One region of the Guyparkeria halopsychrophila genome, then DNA from elsewhere that is predicted to be linked to it. Evidence: predicted binding sites of a transcription regulator. Region 1 holds the regulator's gene; each other region holds the start of a gene.

Region 1 (5,117 bases):
GGAGACGATCACCATCAGCGTCGGCAGGATGGCCAGCGTCAGCGGCACCTTGATGTTGATCTGCGTGCCTTCGCCCTGCGCCGAATCGATACTGATGGTGCCCGAGAGCTTGGTGATCGCGGTCTTGACCACGTCCATGCCCACACCGCGGCCGGAGATATCCGAGATCTGCTCCTTGGTGGAAAACCCCGGATGCAGTATCAGCTCGAAGCATTCCTGGTCGGTGAGGCGCTCGGCGGTCTCGGCATCGACGATCCCTTTCTCAACGCCCTTGCGACGCAACACCTCGGCATCCATCCCCGCACCGTCGTCCTGGATGGACAGGCGAATGTGATCGCCTTCCTGCGCCGCTGACAGCAACACGGTGCCGGCGCGATCCTTACCATTGGCCTCGCGGTCGTCCGGCATCTCGATGCCGTGGTCGACGGCATTGCGCACCAGGTGAATCAGGGGATCGGCCAGCGCCTCGACCAGGTTCTTGTCGAGATCGGTGTCCTCGCCCTCGAGCTCCAGGTTGACCTCCTTGCCCAAGGTGCGCGCAGTATCCCGCACCACCCGTGGGAAGCGACCGAAGACCTTCTTGACCGGCTGCATGCGGGTCTTCATCACCGCCCCTTGCAGGTCGGAGGTCACCATGTCGAGCGTGGCGATTACCGAGGAAATCTCCTCGTTCTCGAAGGTCGTCTTGAGGGTGTTCATGCGGTTGCGCACCAACACCAACTCCCCCACCAGGTTCATGATGCTGTCGAGTCGCTCGGTATCCACACGCACGGTGGTTTCCACCGGCGCCTTGTGGGCTTCTGCCGCCTTGGGGTTGCCCGGCGTTGTATTGCCCTGGGAGTCACTCTGGGGCTTGGCATCGGGCTTGGCCGGCACAGTGGCGGGCTTGGCGGCCGATTGGGGCGGCGCCGGCTTCGAAGCGGGAGCGGCGGGTTCAGCCGGCTTTTCGTCCGCTTCAGGCGCAGTCACCGTCGGCCCCTTGCCCTTGCCGTAAAGCTCGTCGAGCACCGCCTCGAACTCCTCGTCGGTGATCTCGTCGGAATCCGCGGCGCCAGCCGCCTTCTCGGAGACGGCCGCATCCGCTTCTGCCGCCGGGGCCTGAAACTGGCCCTTACCGTGAAGCTCATCGAGCAGGCTCTCGAACTCATCGTCGCTGATCAGGTCCTCACCTGCGTCACTGCTAGCCGCCGGTGCCTCGGATTCGGCCGCGTCCAGGTCGGCCAGCATGCGGTCAAAGGCGTCGTCCTCATCGGCCACTGCCATCGGCTCGTCGGCCGGGGCGTCGTCACTCGGGGCCGGCTCGGCAGGTGTGGTGGGAGTCGGTGCCGCTACGTCCTGATGCCCCAGTGCTTCAATCTCTTTGAGAAATGCTTTCGAGACGGCCTCCGGATACTGACCGCCGCGCAGGGAGTCGAACATGCGATTGAGCAGGTCGATTACCTGCAGCATCACGTCCATGATCCGGCTGTTCATGGTGATTTCGTGATTGCGCAGCAGGTTGAAGATGTCCTCGGCGCGGTGACAGACTTCCACCAATGGATGGACCTCGAGGAAGCCGGCCCCGCCCTTGATCGTATGGAAGGCGCGGAACACCGAGTTGAGCCGGTCCGCGTCATCGGGCGATTGCTCCAGCTCGATCAGCTGTTGATCGAGCCCGTTGAGCAGTTCACCGGCCTCAATCAGGAAATCCTGCAACAGCTCGTTGTCGGCTTCGAATGCCATGCTTGCCTCTCATTCGCTCTGTGACGCCCCAGCGCGGAGCGCCACGTTCCTGCCCGGCCCGCTAGGCGGGGCATTTCCCTCGACCGACCGGGTCAGAAACCCAGGCTGGCGAGTAGATCGTCGACGTCGTCCTGGTTCTTGACCACGTTGTCGCCGGCGCTGGGCAGTTGCGGCCCGACGCCATCCTCGGCACGCTCGGCCGGGGCCGACTTGCCGTCTTCTGCCTTGGCGCCACGAACCGGGGCGGTAATCTGCAACAGCCCGACCAACTTTTCCTCAAGCTGCTCGAGCAGGTCGATCACCCGCATCAGGAGCTGACCGGACAGATCCTGGAACTCCTGGGCCATCATGATCTCGGTGAGCTGACCCTTGAGTCGCTCGCCACAGGTCGTGGCCGAGTCCAGGTAGCGGGACATCGACTCGACCACTCCCCCCAGGCGAGCGTTATCGGCTTCGCTGGCGGCGACTTTAGCCAGTTCGTCCTTGAGACGCTGCGAGCGATCGACGATCTGCTCGGCCGTAGGCGTGGCGTCCTCGGTGATCGACAAGGTGCGGGTCGCGGCCTGTTCGGTCAGGGTGATCACGTAGCGCAGGCGGTCCCGCGCGTCCGGCATCTCGTCCTCGGCCAGCACCCCGAGCCGTTCGTCCTCGGCAAAGCTCTTGAGGGTGTCGTGGACCTCGCGCGTCATCCGACCGACCTCGTCGAAGATGTTGCCCGAGTAGGCGGCGGTGAGCTCACCGATCAGCTGGGCCTCTGCCGGCGTGTCCTCGTTCTCGATCGCCTCGACCAAGGCGCGGGCGTCGGCCAATCGCTTCTCACGGCCGACCACCGGCTGAAATTCATGCTCTCGTGCTTGAGTCATTCCGCGCCCCTATGATTCGACGCGTTCGAAGATCTTGTCGATCTTGGCCTTGAGCGTGGCCCCGTTGAACGGCTTGACGATGTAGCCGTTCACGCCCTCCTGGGCGGCGAGCACGATCTGCTCGCGCTTGGCCTCGGCGGTCACCATGAGCACCGGCAGACTGACGAGCTCCGGGTCGGCACGGACCGCCCGCAACAGGTCGATGCCGGTCATTCCCGGCATGTTCCAGTCGGTCACGAGGAAATCGAAATTGCCCTGCTTGAGCAGTGGCAATGCCGTCTGGCCATCGTCGGCCTCCTCGAGGTTCGTGAAGCCAAGCTCCTTGAGGAGGTTCTTGATGATCCGACGCATCGTGGAGAAGTCGTCAACCACGAGGATCTTCATGTTTCGGTCCATTTTCGCCCCTGGGATCGTGTGTCAGTACCAGGCAGATTGCCTTGTTCGAACGTGGGTATGAGGTTCTATCGGCGCCAACCGGAAAAGATTGAGCCCTTTCCGCACCCGACCTGCTATTTCCAGGCGTTCATCGCGGTCTTGAGCCGCATGATCGCCTTGTTGTGAATCTGGCAGACGCGCGATTCACTCACGCCGAGCACCGCGCCGATCTCTTTCTGATTGAGTTCCTCGACATAGTACAGGGACATCACCAGTCTTTCCCGCTCGGGTAGTTCATCGATGCAACCGGCCAGGTCGCGCTGAAAATGCCCCTCGGCCAGTGCCTCGTCGGGTTGCTGGCTGTTGAGATCGGCGATGTCGAAGGTCTCGTTTTCCCCCTCGCCACCGTGATCCAGCGAGCCCACGTGCACCGAGGAGGAATCGCTGATGGCGGCGTGGTATTCGTCGAGGGTGATGCCCATGCGCTCACAGACCTCGGCATCTCGGGCCTCGCGACCGGTGTCGGACTCGATGGCGGCTACCGTCTGCGCGATTTCCCGCTGGCGACGGTAGACCGAGCGCGGTGCCCAGTCGTTGCGGCGCACCTCGTCGAGCATCGCGCCGCGAATGCGCAAGCCGGCGTAGGTCTCGAACGAAGCGCCCTTGTCGCCATCGAACAGGCGGGCGGCATCGAGCAGCCCGACCATGCCCGCCTGAATCAGATCCTCGGCCTGGACGTGGGAGGGCAGACGCCCGAGCAGGTGAAAGGCCACCCGCTTGACCAGATCAGCGTGCTTGGCCACCAGGGCCTCGGTCGATCCGGCCTGAACGTTCTGATACATGGCGCGTGCATTCATAACAGGTTCTCGGGGTCCAGCTCGGCGTTGTTCACCAGTCGCTCGACGAAAAACTGCAACTGCCCCTTCGGCCCGCGTGGCACCGGCCACTGGTTGACCTTGTCCGCCATCGCCGTGAATGCCTGGGTCGACTTGGCACCGCCGTAAAGCTGAACGACGGTCTTCTGACGCTGCACGGCCCGACGCAGGTAATCGTCGAACGGCACCGACCCCATGTGGGTGAGCGTCACGTCGAGGAATCGCTTGGCGGCCACCGAAAGCTTCTCGAACAGACGTCGCCCTTCGGCGGCATCACGCACCATGTTGGCCACCACGTGGAAGCGGGTCACGTCATGTTCGCGCGAGAGCACCTTGATGACTGCGTAGGCATCGGTGATCGAGGCCGGCTCGTCACAGACCACCACCACGACCTCGCTGGCGGCCTCGGCGAAGCGCACCACCGAGTCGGCGATGCCCGCGGCCGAGTCGACCACCAGGGTGTCGACCGGCCAGCGCAGGCCGGAGAAGGCCGAGATCAGCCCGGCGTTCTCGGCGGCCGTCAGGCCGGCCATGCTGGCCACCCCGCTGGCCGCCGGCAGGATGCCGATGCCCTCGGGGCCTTCGAGCATGATTTCGTCGAGGGTCGCCTTGCCGGCAAGCACATGGGACAAATTGCCCCGCGACTGTAGACCAAGCAGAACGTCGACGTTCCCGAGTCCCAGGTCGGCATCCATCAGCACCACCCGCTCGCCGCTGCGCGCGAGTGCCACGGACAGATTGACCGAGACATTGGTCTTGCCCACGCCACCCTTGCCGCTGGTCACGGCGATCACCCGCACCGGGCGATTGGCATTGGCGTGGCGCGCCCCGTCGGCCTGGTCGTGGCCGCTAATGGCGGGCTGGGTTGTCATCCGGCTTGATTGAGCATCCACAGCGGATCATCCCGGTCGGTGTGTTCGAGTTGTGACTGGCCCATTTCCAGGGCCTGCTTGATCAGATCGGCCGCCTTCGGGAACCAGAGGTCTTCCGGGACGCGCTGCCCAACACCCGCGCAAACCAGCGGCAGACGACGCGGCTCGCCGTCGACACCGGCCAGCGGGCGCACCAGGGCAGCCAAGCCGCCGCCGAGCAGGACGGTCTCATCGAGTTTGGTCAGCACCGTGCCGTGCAAAGGCAGCCCGGCGAAGCGTTTCTTGACGTCCTCGAGTGCCGGGTACTGGGCATTGGCCGAGAGCACCAGCAGCAGCTTGACCGCCTCGCCCGCGCCCATCAGGGCCTCGAGTTTCTGCATCATACGAAAGTCGCGCTGCGACATCCCGGA
Region 2 (5,117 bases), 150 kb from region 1:
GTGCGCGCGTCGCTCAAGGTCAGTTCGATCACCCAGGGCAACGGATTGGACTCGAGTGCGTCCATGCCATCGATGTGCAGTCGTTCGGTCAGTGCCGCCAGACCCTCCGCGGGCGGGATGACGCGCTGCTCGGCCACGGTGGCCTGTCGGTCGAGCCAGTCGCGTAGCGTCCCGCGTGCGTCCTCGTCGGTATCGGTGGCGAGGTAGATGTCCATGCGGGCGGCATCGCTCATCCAGATGGCGCCCAGTCGCTCGACCTGGTGGCCAAGGGTCATCACCAGGGCCGGCAGGCTGAGCACCACGCCCAGTACCAGGATGGTTGCCCAGGCGCCGACCGGGCGGCGGATCAGTCGCGCAAAGGCGCCGCGCAGGCACTGGCGATGATGGCGCCGCCAGGCCGCGAGTGGGCGGCGGCTTTTCTCGCTGTTGCCGCGAGCGTCGCTGGTTGTCGGCCCGCTCATGATTCGGCCTCCTCGAAGGCGCTGATGCGCCCTTCGTTGAGGGCGATACGCGGCACGGGGTATTGCTTGAGCAGCTCGATGTCGTGACTGGCGATCAGCACGGTCACGCCGACGGCGTGAAATTCGAAGAAGCGGTCGAAGATGTCGCGTGACAGCTCGGGGTCGAGGTTACCGGTGGGTTCGTCGGCCAAGAGAATGCGTGGCCGGTTGACCAGCGCCCGGGCGATGTTGACCCGCTGTTGCTCGCCGCCGGAGAGCTCCTCGATCCGGGCGCGTTGCCGGCCCAGCAGCCCGACCTTGTCGAGCGCGGCATCGACGCGCCGCCGGACGTCACCGGGCAAATAGCCGGAGACCTGCAGTGGCAGGGCGACGTTGTCGTACACGGGCCGGTCGGTCAGCAGGTGATGGTCCTGGAACACCACGCCGATCTGCCGGCGCAGCTTTGGGTACTGGTGCCGTCCCATCTTGTTGAGATCGTAGCCGCCGATCAGCACCTTGCCCGAGGTGGGGCGGTCGAGCGCCGGTATCAGGCGCAGCAGTGTCGACTTGCCGGCCCCGGAATGGCCGGTAAGAAACGCCATTCGACCGGCGGGCAGACGGAAGTTGATGTCCTGCAGGCCGAATTGTCCGTTGGCGTAGCGGCGGGATACATTGGCGAACTCAATCATTACAGCGGGCACCTCGAAAACCTATTGCGCCGTTCGATTGCGGCGTCGCGTGCTCGTTCGCTCCTACCGCTTTGCGGGGAGCAAAGCGGGGCGTGCGGGGCGCGTGCGAAGCAGGCAGGCCACGGATGGCCTGCATCCGCCTATCAATTTGATATGTCTCGTCGCTCACTGCGCGGCTCCTTGCACTCTGAACTGGCACTCGAACTTGCTCATGACGGTTTTGGAGGCGCCCGTGCCTCAGTCCGGTTGACGGTCGAGCAGGGCATCGACGAAGGCGCGCGGCTCGAATGGGCGCAGGTCCTCGGCCTTCTCGCCCACGCCGATGAAATGAATCGGCAGGCCGAGTTCGTCGGCGATCGCGAACACGATGCCGCCCTTAGCCGTGCCGTCGAGCTTGGTGACGATCAGGCCGGTGAGCTTCACGGCCTGGTTGAACTGCCGGGCCTGCACCAGTGCGTTCTGACCGATGCTCGCATCAATCACCAGCAGCACCTCGTCGGGGGCCTCGGGTTCGGCCTTGGAGATCACGCGGATCAGCTTGCCGAGTTCGTCCATGAGGCCCGATTGTGTGTGCAACCGCCCGGCGGTGTCGACGATCAACAGGTCGCTGCTGCGCGCCTTGGCCGAGCTCACGGCGTCGAAGGCGACCGAGGCGGGATCGCCGCGGCCCGGCTCGCCGATCACGCGCACATTATTGCGCTCGCCCCAACTGATCAGTTGCTCGACCGCGGCGGCGCGGAAGGTGTCCGCAGCGGCCAGTGTCACGTCACGACCCTCGGCCTTGAAGCGATGCGCGAGTTTGCCGATGCTGGTGGTCTTGCCGCCGCCGTTGATGCCGCAGACCACCATCACGTGTGGCCGCCCCGGTTGCCGGCGTGCCGGTGGCTCGGCTGGCTGAGCCGCCTCAAGGCGCTCGACCATCAGGCGGTGGAGGGTTTCGAACAGGTGCTCGGGATCGTTGACGTGCTTGCGGCTGACCTCGTCGGTCAACTCGGCGATCAGGGCTGCCGTCGTCGCCTGACCCACGTCGGCCATGATCAACCGCGTTTCCAGTTCCTCGATCAGATCATCGTCGATCTGTTTCTTGCCGAGGAACAGATCGCCCAGCCCCTCGGTCAGCCCCGACCGGGTCTTGGCCAGTCGACTGAACAGCGAGCCGGATTGCTCCGGCTTGGAGGTCGCCACGGCGGGCGCTTTGCTGGGGGGTGCCGGCTGGGCGACGGATTCCTGACGCAGGCTGTCACCATTCGGTTCTGGCTCGGCAGCCGGTTCTTCGTCGGCCACGGCGGGCTTGGCCGGTCGGGCCATTTCGGGCGGCGGCTCAGGTGCGGGCGGGGCCGACAGGTTGGTGTCGGCAGTCGGTTCGGCCGGGGCAGGGGTGGCGTCACCGGCCTTGGTGGCCGCGGTGCTCTCCTGGGAGGCTTCGTCTTGGACCTCGGCGGCTTCGTTCTTGCGCTTCTTGCGTTTGAGAAATCCGAACATGGAATCGATGGTACCTGGGTTCGCGGCCGATGATTGGCAGGGCGCAGCGGTGCCCCGCGTGGCGCCAACGGAGTTTATCATGCAGCCATTGCTCGGCGGCCCCGGTCACGGGCCACCGGCAGCGGCCAAAGGGCTTCGGCCCATCATCCATCAGTGATCGGCAAGGAGAGTCTTCATGCCCAGTACCCCCAAGGGGCGAGGTCCGGCGCGCGGCGAGCAGGTGCGCGTTATCGGCGGGGAATGGCGGTCCCGGCGCCTGCGCTTTCCATCGGCGCGTGACTTGCGCCCCACACCCGACCGCGTGCGCGAGACGCTGTTCAACTGGTTGGGGCAGAGCGTGCCGGGATGGCGCGTGCTCGACCTGTTTGCCGGCAGCGGCGTGCTGGGCATCGAGGCACTTTCACGAGGGGCGGCCTGGGTGGGATTCGTCGAGCGATCGGCGCGGGTGGCCGGGGCACTGGAAGAGAACCTGGCCCGCCTCGATGCCTCGCCGGAACGATTCTCGGTGTGGGCCATGAATGCCCGGCATTGGTTGGCTTCGGTGCCCGAAACGCTGGACGGGCCGATCGATCTGGTCTTTCTCGACCCGCCGTTCCGTCAGCCGGATTTGCTGCAGGGGGCACTGGATGCCCTGGCTGACGCGTCCTGGCTGGCCGAGGATGCGCGGGTGTTTGTCGAGGGGGCGGCGCTCGAGTCCCTGAGGCTTCCGGATGGGTTTGTCGTGAGCCGCGAAACGCGGGCGGGTGAGAGCCGCTCGCTATTGCTCGAGCGAGAGGCTTGATCTCTCAGGCGTCGCCCAGCGTTCGGCCACGATTGCCGGCGTTGCGCTCGGTGCCGCCGGCGGTGTAGAGCGAGCCGGCCGGCTCGTCGCGCTGGATCAGGAAGTCGATCCGTTCACCGAGGAAATGATCGATGCGCCGCAGCGCCATCAGGTTGGCCTCCGAGAGGTCACGGAAGCGGCGGGCGATGTCCTTCAGTTCTTCCCAGGTGGCGCGGGCCGACGCGTCCTCGCGTTCCAGTGCCGTTTGCGTGTCGGTCTCGCCTGCGGCCGCCAACCACTCCAGTCGAGCCTGCTCGGCCTCGGCCAGTGCCTGATTGTGGTCACGGATCTGGGCAAAGACCTGGTCGAACTCGTCGAGTGACGGGGTTTCCTGACGTCGCAGCAGGGCGTCGAGTGCCTGGTGGTCGTCAAGCAGGGCCCGGGCCGGCTTGAGCATGTCGGCCAGCCAGTCGGTGGACGAGGTGTTTCTATCGGCGGGCGCGCGGGTATCGAATTGGGTCATTTTGAGAGCCTGCTTGGCGTTCCTGCCTGATGTTCATGGATGCCGTGGAGTCAGCGTGAGCATACGAATTGTCCGCGCCCAATAGAAGCACCCCGGTTCGGGTCATCCCGCCGGGGTGTCTTGTGCCGGGTTCAGCCGACGCCCTGATCGCCTAGGCGATTACAGCGTCTCGAATTGGCGCAGCTTCTCGGCGATGCGACCGGAATCGACCTGGTACTCGCCTTGACTGATCAGGTCCTTGATGCGATCGACCTTGCCCTGATCGAAGGGGGCGGATTCGGCCAACGCCTGGCCCATTTCCTGGAGCTGGGAAGCCCCACTGGAGAGAGTCACGGCGTCATCCTCCTTGATGCCCGTCGTCGCGTTGCCGGTTGCTTGCTGGCTCGCGCCCTTGGACTCGGCCCGGTTGCGGGATGAGTCCAGCGACGCATTCGGGCCCAGATTGCGCGGGCCAAAGCCGTTGATTTCGTTTGCCATGGTGCTTGATCCTTCCTGTCTCGGACAATGTGTCCGCGCCTTGGCACGGGCCCGGCTGGCAGGCGTCTAGGTTAACTCAAAATGTCTTGTCGCCCTTGAACATCGGCCGGTTGGCGAAAAACTTTAGCGCCGACTTAAATACTTTTGAAAGCGGGCCATCATCGTCGATTTTGTGTCGTCGGTTTAGTGGCCGATCGCCTCGACGGTGCGACTGTCGATGACGACCGTTTCGATCACCATGCCCGAGCCGGTGTTTTTCACCTTGACTCGCTGGCCCACGCCCGCGCGCGCCTGCGCCTCGCCGGTCGAGCCCACCACGAACCCGCCATGGCCGACCTGGATGGAGACGAAATCGCCCCGCTCGACCACGGCGTTGATGCCCAGGTTATGCGCGGTCACCAATTGACCCGACTGTAGCGGTTGGGTCGCCCTCATGCCGACAAGTTCCGCGGGATCGGTGTAGTACTGGCGTCGGGCGCGGTTGGCATCCACGGTTGCCACATCGAGATCCTCGAGGCTGAGCACGTTACCGGCAGCCAGTGGTCGGGCGGCGACCACCGCCTGCTGGCGCCGGGTGAGTTCGACCGGAACGTAGATGCGCCAGGGCGAGTTGCCGTGGCAACTGACCTTTACCGTCTGGTGCCCGCGATTGAGATTGAGCGGGCGCCCCTCGTTGATTTCCAGTGCCTGGTCGCACACACCCAGGCGCAGCCTCGGGTCGAGACGCCCGGCTCGCAGGGTGACCT
Region 3 (5,117 bases), on a different contig from region 1:
GAGCGAATCGATGGTGTCCGAGGACTGGCGGATCTCGTCGGAGAGGATGCCCACGGCGTTGACGGCATTGCCGAGGATGGTCTGGCCATGCTTGGCCGAGTCGTTGGCGGTCTGGGCGCTTCGGGAGGCGTCCGAGGCATTGCGGGCCACGTCCTCGACGGTCGCGGTCATTTCGTTCATGGCCGCGGCGACCTGCTCGATTTCCTGCATCTGCCGTGCGACGCCGCGATCGGTCTGCTCGGAGACGGCCGAGGTCTCTTCGGCGGCTGAGGCAAGTTGCTCGGAGGCCTCGCCGATGCGCTTGAGGGTGTCACGCAACGACTCTCGCGCGGTGTTCATGTGCGTGATGATGTCAGCGATCTCGTCGCGGCTGTCGAGTTGCACCGGCTCGTTGAGGTTGCCCTCGGCGAAGTTGGTGGCAAAGCGGTCGGCCGCCTTCAGGCCACGGGTGACGCCATGGATGATCCAGGCGGCGATAACGATGATGATCAGCACGTTGATCACGGTGATACCGATCGAGATCATCACGTCCTGCTCGACCCGCTCGCTGGTGCGTGCAAGCTCTTCTTCCATGTTGCCACGCAGGATGCCCTCGTACTCGCTCGCGGCCTGCTCGAAGCGCGGCAATACCTCGGTGAGGGTGAGGATCAGCAGGGCCTGGGCGCCGATGTAGTTACCTTCCTCGAGCTTTTCGATCAGCGGCAGGAAGGCGACGTTGACCAGTTCGTCCTGGGTGGCGAACAGTGCCTGCTGCGCCTCGTTGGATACGGTCTGGCGGTGCTCGATGGCGGCGATCTTGGCGTTGACTTCCTTCAATGCCGCGAGGTTCTCGCGGATGATATCCATGTGCTGGTCGATGCCGTGGGCGTGCATCGCGGCGGTGCTCCCCTGCGGATCGTGTTGCAGGGCCAGCAGCGACTGCGTGGTTATCTGATTGAGCAACTGCACCGACGTGCCGACGTAGTCGATCGGCATGATGCGCAAATCGTGGTTCTTCTCGGCGAGTTCATGCCCCTTGAGTTCGGCATAGATACCGAAAAGGCTGGTGCCGACGGTAGCTGCGCCGGCGAGGACCACGAGAAGGATGAGTTTGGCCTTGATCGTCATGGTGGTGGCAATGCTCCTAATGGTGGCTTGAGTCGCCCTGCCGTCACTCCGGCAAACACCAGCGCGCGGGTCAATGAAGTGACGCGGCGGTGAGGGGCTCTCGCTCGTCTTGTTGGTTCTATCGGTCGACCGGCGCCCGACTTTAGCGAGGCGTGTGACTTTTCGTCCACGGCGGTGCGCGCGGAGGTAGTTCTAGCCAGAACCGTGCCTAGGGTTAAAGTGCGGGTAGATAGTTGTTTTTCGGCAAGCGACGCCAACCGCGCCGATCGAGGGTCAATGGTTTGACGTCCGCTTTGGGTTCAGTGGCGTCATAAAAAAGCCCCGCGCCAATGCCTGGTCGCGGGGCTTGCCGTCGTCGAGCGTGGGGATCGGTTAACGCCCGCTTTGCTCGATTGCTTGCAGCATGATGTTTGCCGGACGATAGCCGGGCATGGCCGCCCCGTTGGGCAGGATGGTGTACGGGGTGCCGCTCATGCCGAGGCGATTGGAGAGCGCCAGGTTCTCTTTGATCATGTCGTTGTGGCAGGCCTCGGCGTCGACCGAGTCGCCCTTCATGGCGCGTTCGAGCGCCTCTTTCGGGTCATCCGCGCACGCGACCTTCGAGGAGACCTCGAAGCCCTTCGAGCCCGGTCCCTGCCGCGGCGTGAGGATGTAGGTCACCTCGACGCCGGCCTCACGCAGTTTCGGCAGTTCCTTGTGGAGCTTGTCGCAGAACGGGCAGGTCGGGTCGGTCAGGATGGTGATCGCGTGCCTGGTGTCGCCGTCGGCGGGATAAACGAGCTTGCGCTCCGCCGAAACGTCCTTGAGGTATACCAGGCGTTGTGACTGCTGTTTGGCCTGCGTCAGGTTCTGCTGGTTTGCCACGTCGATCAGGTCGCCGGCGATCAGGTATTTGCCGTCGCCCGTGAGGTAGGCGATCTGGCCGTTGGAGGTGAGTTCGTAGATGCCCTTGGCGGGTGTCTCCTCGATCGAGTCGATCGGTACGCCCGGCATGTGCTTCTGGATGCTGGCGGTGATCGCTTCCTTGCTGTCGGCCAGAACCGCGGTGGTCGGCAAGGCCAGGGCAAAAGCCAGTGGCAGGGCGGTCAGGCCGCAACGGGTGGCAAGCGGAAAACGGGTGTTTCGCATCGTGTAATCAACCTGGGTTTGTATGGTCATGTCCGGATTGCTGAGCCGGAGGCTCGACTTGGAGTGTCGAGTGTCGTCAGGGTTCCATTGTGTCATTAGTGAGTCGCCGGGAGAATTCGAACGTTGATTTGTGGAGTGCCGCGGGCGATTTGGCAAGGCGTCTCTCATAAGGACTGATTGGTGCCCCACCGCCGCTGAAATGGCGTCAGCCGCGTGGGTGGTGCTCGGCGTGCAGGGCCTGCAGGCGAGCGGTGGCGACGTGGGTGTAGATCTGGGTGGTCGACAGATCGGCATGTCCCAGCAGCATCTGCAGGGCGCGCAGGTCGGCCCCGTGATTGAGCAGGTGCGTGGCAAAGGCGTGTCGCAGGGTGTGGGGCGAGGGCAGGCGCGCCATCCCGGCGTGGCGGGCATGGTGCTTGAGCCGGTACCAGAAGGCCTGGCGTGTCAGGGGGGTGGCGCGATTGGTGACGAACACCGCGGCGGCCTGCCGCTCGCCCAGCATGGCCGGTCGGGCCTCGTTGAGGTAACGGTGTAGCCAGTCGATCGCCTCGTCGCCGATCGGTACCAGGCGTTCGCGACCGCCCTTGCCCGTGATGCGCGCCAGGCCGCGGACGAGGTGGATCTCGTTAAGCGTGAGATTGACCAGCTCTGAAACCCGCAGGCCGGTGGCATAGAGCGTCTCGAGCATGGCCCGGTCGCGCAGGCCCAGCGGCGAGCTCGTGTCCGGCGCATTGAGCAGGGCCTCGACGTCGGCCTCGCTGAGATCGACCGGCAGGGCGCGCGGCCGGCGCGGTGCGGGCAGGTCAGTCGCCGGGTTGGGCCGGATCAGGCCCTCGCGATTGGCCCAAGCGTAGAAGCGGCGCAGGGCGGAACGCATGCGGCCTACGGAGCGCGGGGCCGCGCCCTCGGCCAGCCGCTCGCCGAGAAGGCGGTTGAGGGCATTGCCGTCGGCATCGGCCAGGGCCCGGGTTTCGTCCAGTGCGGCGGCCCCCGATAGTCGGCGCGCAGTCAGTTCCAGGTCGCGTCGATAGGCCGCGCGGCTGTTGTCGGCCAGGTTTTCCTCCAGCCACAGGGCCTCGATGAAGGCCGTGATCAATTCGTCGTCCTGCATCGGGCTGGCCCTCGGTGCATTTGTGGTGGGCATCTAGAATTCGATAACACCCTGCGCGTCTTGAGCCGGGCCGGTGCTAGGCGCTCGTCCGCCGCGGAAGAGTCGTTCGCTTTCCAAGGATGAAACCGAATCGGCAGGCCGGTAGTCACCGGCCCGAAGGACGAGGTCCATGGACGGGTCACGCGACGCCGCAGATTCCCGGCTCAAGGCGAGCAGGGTGTTGTCGGATTCGTGCAAAGTTCCCTGAGTCGGCCAATAGTATGACGCTGTGGAATCGGAACCGTGGCAGCGAAACGCTTGATCTGCCAACGGATCGGCGGGGATTCCCCACTTTTCAGACCGGTTGTCCACGTTTTTATCCACAATCAGGCCGGCTTTTATGCCGACTTACCACAGCGGGTGCGCTGGTGCCAAGCCCTGTGGCGCCGATAGTCGGCCAGTTGGTCTGGTGGAGGTCAAGTCCGCTCAAAAACAATAGGTTAGCGCCTGTCGCGGAATGGGTCGATCGTGTTGGCCAAAAAATGCGCAATCAGTGCAACTGCCTGATCGGGCTTTGTCCGGGGTAGTTGTCGGCGCGTTTTCCACTAGGTTATCCACAGCTTCTGTGCATAAGTGAAATCCGCTTGTCGCAATTCCTTTTCCACCAATCGGTTAGCGGCTGTTTTTGCGGATTTGTTCCGGATGTTGTTGCTAAGTCAGTCGATGGTGCGGAAGGTTGTTTCCCAGCCACGCGGGGAATTTTGCTAATCTTGCGCGGTGCGATTGCCCGGGTCTTGAGCCGGGGCGGCGTTTGCTGCGTGCAGGCGCCCTGACTACCGATACACGATTACCGATGGAGTCTATATGGATAACCTCGAGTCCACTCTGAGCGAGAACCGTGTCTTCTCGCCGGCGCCGGAATTTTCGGACCGGGCGAGAATCGGGTCGCGGGCGGCCTTCGACGCGCTGGTTGCCGAGGCCGAACGCGATTTCGAGGGCTTCTGGGCGCGACTCGCGCGCGAGTTCGTCACCTGGGACACGCCGTTCACCCAGACGCTGGACGATTCGAACGCGCCGTTCTTCAAGTGGTTTGCCGACGGGCGGCTCAACGTCTCGGCCAACTGCATCGACCGTCATCTGCCGGCCAAGGCCGACAAGACCGCCATCATCGGCGAGTCGGACGACGGCACCGTCACCCACATTTCCTACCAGGAACTGCACGATCGTGTCGCTCGATTCGCCAATGCGCTCAAGGCGCAGGGCATCGGACGCGGCGATCGCGTCGTCATCTACCTGCCGATGATTCCCGATGCGAGCGTGGCCATGCTGGCCTGCGCGCGCATCGGGGCGATCCACTCGGTGGTCTTCGGTGGTTTCTCCGCCGAGGCGCTGCGCGATCGGATCAACGACACCGAGGCGAAAATGGTGATCACCGCCGACGGCAACATGCGCGGCGGCAAGAAGGTCAACCTCAAGGGGCAGGTCGACAAGGCCCTCGATCATGGCTGTCCGTCGGTCGAGAGCGTCATCATGCTCGAGCACATTGGTGGCGTGGCCACGGGTGCCTCCAGCGCGAAGGAGTTGACCTGGGCCGAGGCCATCGAGGGCCAGCCGGCCGAGTGCGAGCCGGTCATGGTCGAGGCCGAGCACCCGCTGTTCATCCTCTACACCTCCGGTTCGACCGGCAAGCCCAAGGGCATCGTGCATTCCTCGGGCGGCTATCTCGTCAACGCGGCGATGACCAGTTCCTGGGTGTTCGATCTCAACGATGACGACGTTTACTGGTGCACGG
Region 4 (5,117 bases), 130 kb from region 1:
CCGTGATCCACGCCGAGAGCGCCTTTCGAGCGGATGCGGTCTCCCCCAAGGGGGCCGGCGGGCTGATGCAACTGATGCCGGCGACGGCGGCGCGATTCGAGGTGGTCGACCGTTTCAATCCCGAGGACAACATCGCCGGCGGCGTCGCCTACCTCGCGCTGCTGCTCCAGATGTTCCGGGGCGACCGCGAGCTGGCGGTGGCGGCCTACAATGCCGGCGAGGGTGCGGTGAAGCGTTACGGCGGGATTCCGCCGTACAAGGAGACGCGCACCTACGTCAAACGGGTCATGCAGCTACAGGCGGCCTATGCCGGCGCCGGGTAAGACGATGCCGTCCGACCAGCGACCCAACCGCCCGGAGCCGCCTGATCTGGCGGCAGAGGAGGAGCGGTTGGCGGCGTTTCTGGCGGGGCAGTCGGCCCTCGTGCTGGCCGTGGCCGTCGATAGGGAATCGCCACCGGGGACCGCACCGGAGATCGGCAGCCTGCCTTTCGTCCATCACGACGGGGCCTTCTGGGTACTCGCCAGCGAGTTCGCCGCCCACACGCGACCCCTGCTGGAGGGGCGCGAGGCGCGTGTCGCCCTGCTGGCCGACCAGTCGGCCACCCGCAACCCCTTCGCCCGCGAGCGTGCCCAATGGACGGCGCAGGTCGAGTCGGTCGACCGCGAGGCATCCCGGTTTGCCGAGGTCACGGCCCGCCTGCGGGACCGTCACGGCAAGACCGTCGAGCTGTTGTGCGGGCTGGGGGATTTTCACCTGCTCGGCTTTCATCTGGGAGCAGGGCGTTACGTCAACGGCTTTGGCAGTGCGTTCGAGTTGGACGGGCTAACGGTTTGCCAGCAGCGGCGGGGTTAGCGCAGTAGCTCGATCGCCTCGTCGATGACGCTGGGGTCATCGGCGCGTCGCGGTGACTGTTCGCTCAGGTGGCGACGGTAGGCGCGGGCACCGGGGCGTCCCTGGAACAGCGTGAGTATCGGCTTGATCAGCGTGGGCAGGCGCGTGCCGCGGGCGATCTCGGCTGCCGCGTATTCTCGATACGCCAGTAGGGCAGCCAGCCGGTCGGTGGTCTCCCCGTCGTCGAACAGGGCAGCATCGATATCGGCGAGCAGGCCGACGTTCTGGTAGGCCGCCCGGCCGACCATCACGCCATCGACCTCGTCCAGTGCGCCCTGCATCGACTCGACCTCCGTCAGTCCACCGTTCAGTACCACGGTCAGATCCGGTCGCTCCTGCTTGAGCCGCGTGGCGAATTCGGGCCGCAGCGGCGGCACGTCGCGATTCTGCTTGGGCGAAAGCCCGGCCAGCCACGCCTTGCGGCTGTGGACGATAAACACCTCGGCACCACCCTGGTCCGCGACGATGTCGACGAATTCACGGAATTCCTCATAGGTTTCCTGGTGGTCGATGCCGATGCGACTCTTGACCGTCACCGGTACGTCGACCGCGTCGCGCATGGCGGCAATACAGTCGGCCACGAGCGCCGGCTGCGCCATCAGGCAGGCGCCAAATGCCCCGTTCTGCACCCGGTCGCTGGGGCAGCCGACATTGAGATTGATCTCGTCATAGCCCCACTCGGCCCCGAGCCGTGCCGCCGTTGCCAGGGCCTGCGGATCGGAGCCGCCCAGTTGCAGGGCGACCGGGTGCTCGCTGGCATCAAAGCGCAGGTGGCGTTCGATATCGCCGTGGAGCAGGGCGCCGGTGGTGACCATTTCCGTGTACAGCCGCGCATGTCGGCTCAGTTGCCGGGCCAGGAAGCGATAGTTCCTGTCAGTCCAGTCGAGCATCGGGGCAATGCAGAAGCGCCAGGGGTTAGGCGGCTGCGTTGTGGCGTTGGCGGTTGGTGGGATCGGATCGGTCATGACGGCATGTGATTCTCGCAGGGAGCGGCATTGTAGCGGTGGTGGCGCCTGACGTCAGGGCAGCAGGGCCTTGATGATCGCGCTCACACCCGCAATCGCCGCGATGCCGAGGATGATCGGCCGCAAGGCGCCGAACGGGATGCGATTGACCAGGTGGCCCGAGACAAGGAACCCCGCGAGCGTACCCGGCAGGAGGGTCGCGAACAGCCACCATTCGCGTGAACCGATAAAACCACTGAAGAACAGCGCCACGGCACTGGCCAGACTGGCGAACAGGAAGAAGGCCGAGAGATTGGCGCGCACCAATGGGCCATGCTGGTTTTGGTAGATCAGGGCGATCGGCGGCCCACCCACCGCGGTGATGGTGCCCATGTAGCCCGACGCGGCCCCGGCCATCACGCTATTGCGCGGATTGAGGGCCGGGTGAAGGCCGACCACGCTCAACAGCACGGCCAGCAGGATCAGGATGCCGAAGGCCAGTTCGAAGCCCCGCGCGCTCAGAAAGGCCAACGTGACCACCGCCAATAGGGTGCCGGCGATGTCGCCGCCGATGGCGAAACGCACCGGGCGGAAGCTCAAGCTCGATCGACTGCGCCACAGGATCAGGATGGTCAGCAACACCGCGTTGAGAATCAGCGGCCCGGGCAGGAACAGCGGGCTGATCAGAAACAGCAACGGTGCCGACAGGGTGCCGATGCCGTAACCGGCCAGTCCTTGCAGGAACGCGCCGGCGAAAATGGCGAGGTTGGCCAGCAGCAACTGAAGCAGGGTGATGTCGTCCACGGGACCTTCTCTCGGGCTGGCAACGAACAATCCCCGGCGGGGCCGGGGATGACGGAACCCTTGGCCTACCGCTCCAGCGGCGCTGCCAATGGCGGGCCCGGATCAGGCGCAGGTGGTGATCTGAGCGCCGCCCTGACCGATCGAGCCGATCAACGGCGCCATTGCCTGTTCCTGCCTCTTCATCGCCTGTTTCTGTGTGCGCACACCCACTTGCTGTGCCCGTTGTGCGTTCACCATGGCCAATCAATTTGCAGGTTGTCGGCAGCGGGCATCGCGTCGGCCATGGTAGCTCTTCCGTCGCAATCTCTGCTTATGGGCGCATCACAAATCGTGAGTCGGCCCGACGCACGCGCAGTGTACTCTCCGGCGTCTTCAAATTCGCCCCCGCTGAAATGGCGCTGCGGCCGGCTTTTATATGGTTTCGCTTATTTGCATGGGTTGGCTAAAGAGTGGCCGGCCTCGGCCGAAAAGCCGATCGAATCACATTCTCGCAAGCCCTCGGTCTCAAGGAGTCGTAATGAACCGGTTGAACAACACCACCAAGATCCTGCTGGCGTTTGCCGTGTCCGCCGTACTGTTCATCGGTGCGCTCGGCTACGCGCTGTTCCAGATGGATTCCATCTCCGAGCGGTATTTGCAGGTTCAGCAACAGGACAACGCCCGCGTCGCGGCGTTGCAGGACATCATGAGCAATGGCCTGCTGGGTGGCGTGGCGACCCGCAACAAGGTCTTCCGTCCCAATCTGGAGGCCGCAATCAAGGTCACCCGCATGACCGACGAGGTCGTTCGCGCGGCATTGGCCGAGGCGCGATCACTGACGTCCAAGGGCAATGCCGAGGCCCAGGGCTTGCTGGATGACATCGAGACCCGCTGGCAGCGGGTGATGGCGGCTCGCCTGGCGGTGTTCGATCAGGTCAATGCCGGCAACATCGAGCGCGCCCAACAGATACTGGTGCAGGACGAGCATCCCGACTGGCAGCAGATCCGCAAGAACATCCAGGCGCTGATCGCGACGGCCAAGGAGAGGGAGGATGCGCGTACCGAGGCGGCCGAGACGCACATGATCGAGGCGCGCGCAGCGACGTTGTTCATCGGGGCCGTGGCACTTGCCTTGGGGATCTTCCTGTTGGTGCTGGTGATGGCCACCTTCACCCGACGCATCCATCACGTGCTTCGCGCGATGGAGGACATCGCCGAGGGCGAGGGCGATCTGACCCGTCGCCTGCCGGTGACCGGCAACGACGAGTTCGCCAAGCTATCGCGCGGCTTCAATCGGTTCGTCGAGCGCATCCACAACCTGGTCCACGAGATCACCGACTCCACTGGCCAGCTCGCGGCCTCGGCCGAGGAAATGTCGATGATCACGCGCCAGTCGCGCGAGAGCACGCACGAGCAGAACGAGCAGACCCAGATGGTGGCCTCGGCGATCGAGGAACTGACCGCCACCACGCGCGAGATCGCCGAGAACACCAATCAGACCGCCAGTGCCTCCAACGAGACCGAAGAGGTCACGCACAACGGTCAACAGGCACTCAAGCGCTCGATGGATACCGTGCATGAGCTGATGGGCTCGATGCGCAATACCGCCGAATCGATCGGCGAGCTCGAGTCGCAGACCAAGGACATCGGCAAGGTGCTGGATGTCATCCAGGGCGTGGCCGAGCAGACCAACCTCTTGGCGCTGAATGCGGCGATCGAGGCGGCCCGCGCCGGCGAGCAGGGCCGAGGCTTCGCGGTCGTGGCCGAGGAGGTGCGCAACCTCGCCAGCCGCACGCAGCAGTCCACCGAGGAGATCAAGGGCATCATCGACGGCCTGCGTGATCGGGCGCATCGGACCGTCGAGGCGATGGAAGTCAGCCAGACCCAGGGCAAGGCCACGCTCGATGCGGTCAACGAGACCGACGAGTCGCTGGACGCGGTGGTGCGCCACGTCAATCACATCAACGAGATGACCATGCAGATCGCGACCGCCGCCGAGGAGCAGTCGGCCACGGTCGAGGAGGTCAACCGCAACCTCGAGCGCATTCGCGCCAAGAGCGAGGAGCTCGACGATGCCTCGCAGCAGGTATCCACCGCTGGCGGCGATCTCACCCGGTTGTCGGCAAACCTGGATGGCCTGGTCAATCGCTTCAAGACCTGACGCGATATCGGCGGCACCACGAACGAAGGCCGGCACGTGTTGCCGGCCTTTTTCGTAGCTGTGTCCGTGGGACCGTGTCGGTGGTCACGCCTGAGGGGCGGGCCGATCAACGATTGAGGTAATGCCGTGCTCTGTGGTTGGGCTCAGGGGCTGCCGTCGACCCGTAGCCGCGGCTTGACGATCAGAGGGGCCCGCGGCCCAGGCGTCGAACGAATGGCACCCGTCGCCAGAGGCTGGGCCGGGTGTCGGTCAGATCTCGGCAGGTCTCGCAGTGGCCGGCACGCGGTCGGCGGGAGGTGAGTGGTTCGATGCGCAATTGCGGCGACGGCCCGCGC

The links. Region 1 encodes FliA, which starts transcription of late flagellar genes. Its sites were predicted from a motif close to GCTAAAGTTNNNNNNNNNNCNGCCGATA; they were not measured.
Region 2: the regulator FliA is predicted to act here: its motif matches at 4,472-4,499, upstream of flgM (flagellar biosynthesis anti-sigma factor FlgM).
Region 3: the regulator FliA is predicted to act here: its motif matches at 1,227-1,254, upstream of ABGV18_RS03160 (methyl-accepting chemotaxis protein).
Region 4: the regulator FliA is predicted to act here: its motif matches at 3,084-3,111, upstream of ABGV18_RS01850 (methyl-accepting chemotaxis protein).

The regions. Positions count from the first base shown of each region.
Region 1 is NZ_JBDODP010000002.1:39,248-44,364, reverse strand. Features, by position in the region: gene ABGV18_RS01205 (chemotaxis protein CheA) at 1-1,722, opposite strand, end outside; gene ABGV18_RS01200 (protein phosphatase CheZ) at 1,815-2,585, opposite strand; gene ABGV18_RS01195 (chemotaxis response regulator CheY) at 2,595-2,981, opposite strand; gene ABGV18_RS01190 (RNA polymerase sigma factor FliA) at 3,095-3,817, opposite strand; gene ABGV18_RS01185 (P-loop NTPase) at 3,814-4,707, opposite strand; gene flhF (flagellar biosynthesis protein FlhF) at 4,704-5,117, opposite strand, start outside.
Region 2 is NZ_JBDODP010000002.1:191,629-196,745, forward strand. Features, by position in the region: gene ABGV18_RS01935 (permease-like cell division protein FtsX) at 1-461, opposite strand, end outside; gene ABGV18_RS01940 (ATP-binding cassette domain-containing protein) at 458-1,129, opposite strand; gene ftsY (signal recognition particle-docking protein FtsY) at 1,367-2,611, opposite strand; gene rsmD (16S rRNA (guanine(966)-N(2))-methyltransferase RsmD) at 2,787-3,392, shown strand; gene flgN (flagellar export chaperone FlgN) at 3,397-3,894, opposite strand; gene flgM (flagellar biosynthesis anti-sigma factor FlgM) at 4,054-4,371, opposite strand; partial or broken gene flgA (flagellar basal body P-ring formation chaperone FlgA) at 4,555-5,117, opposite strand, start outside.
Region 3 is NZ_JBDODP010000004.1:91,046-96,162, forward strand. Features, by position in the region: gene ABGV18_RS03160 (methyl-accepting chemotaxis protein) at 1-1,107, opposite strand, end outside; gene ABGV18_RS03165 (disulfide isomerase DsbC N-terminal domain-containing protein) at 1,480-2,265, opposite strand; gene xerD (site-specific tyrosine recombinase XerD) at 2,441-3,346, opposite strand; gene acs (acetate--CoA ligase) at 4,190-5,117, shown strand, end outside.
Region 4 is NZ_JBDODP010000002.1:169,101-174,217, forward strand. Features, by position in the region: gene ABGV18_RS01825 (lytic transglycosylase domain-containing protein) at 1-323, shown strand, start outside; gene ABGV18_RS01830 (hypothetical protein) at 328-855, shown strand; gene dusA (tRNA dihydrouridine(20/20a) synthase DusA) at 852-1,859, opposite strand; gene ABGV18_RS01840 (sulfite exporter TauE/SafE family protein) at 1,914-2,642, opposite strand; gene ABGV18_RS01845 (hypothetical protein) at 2,745-2,879, opposite strand; gene ABGV18_RS01850 (methyl-accepting chemotaxis protein) at 3,160-4,782, shown strand; gene ABGV18_RS01855 (cation diffusion facilitator family transporter) at 4,964-5,117, opposite strand, start outside.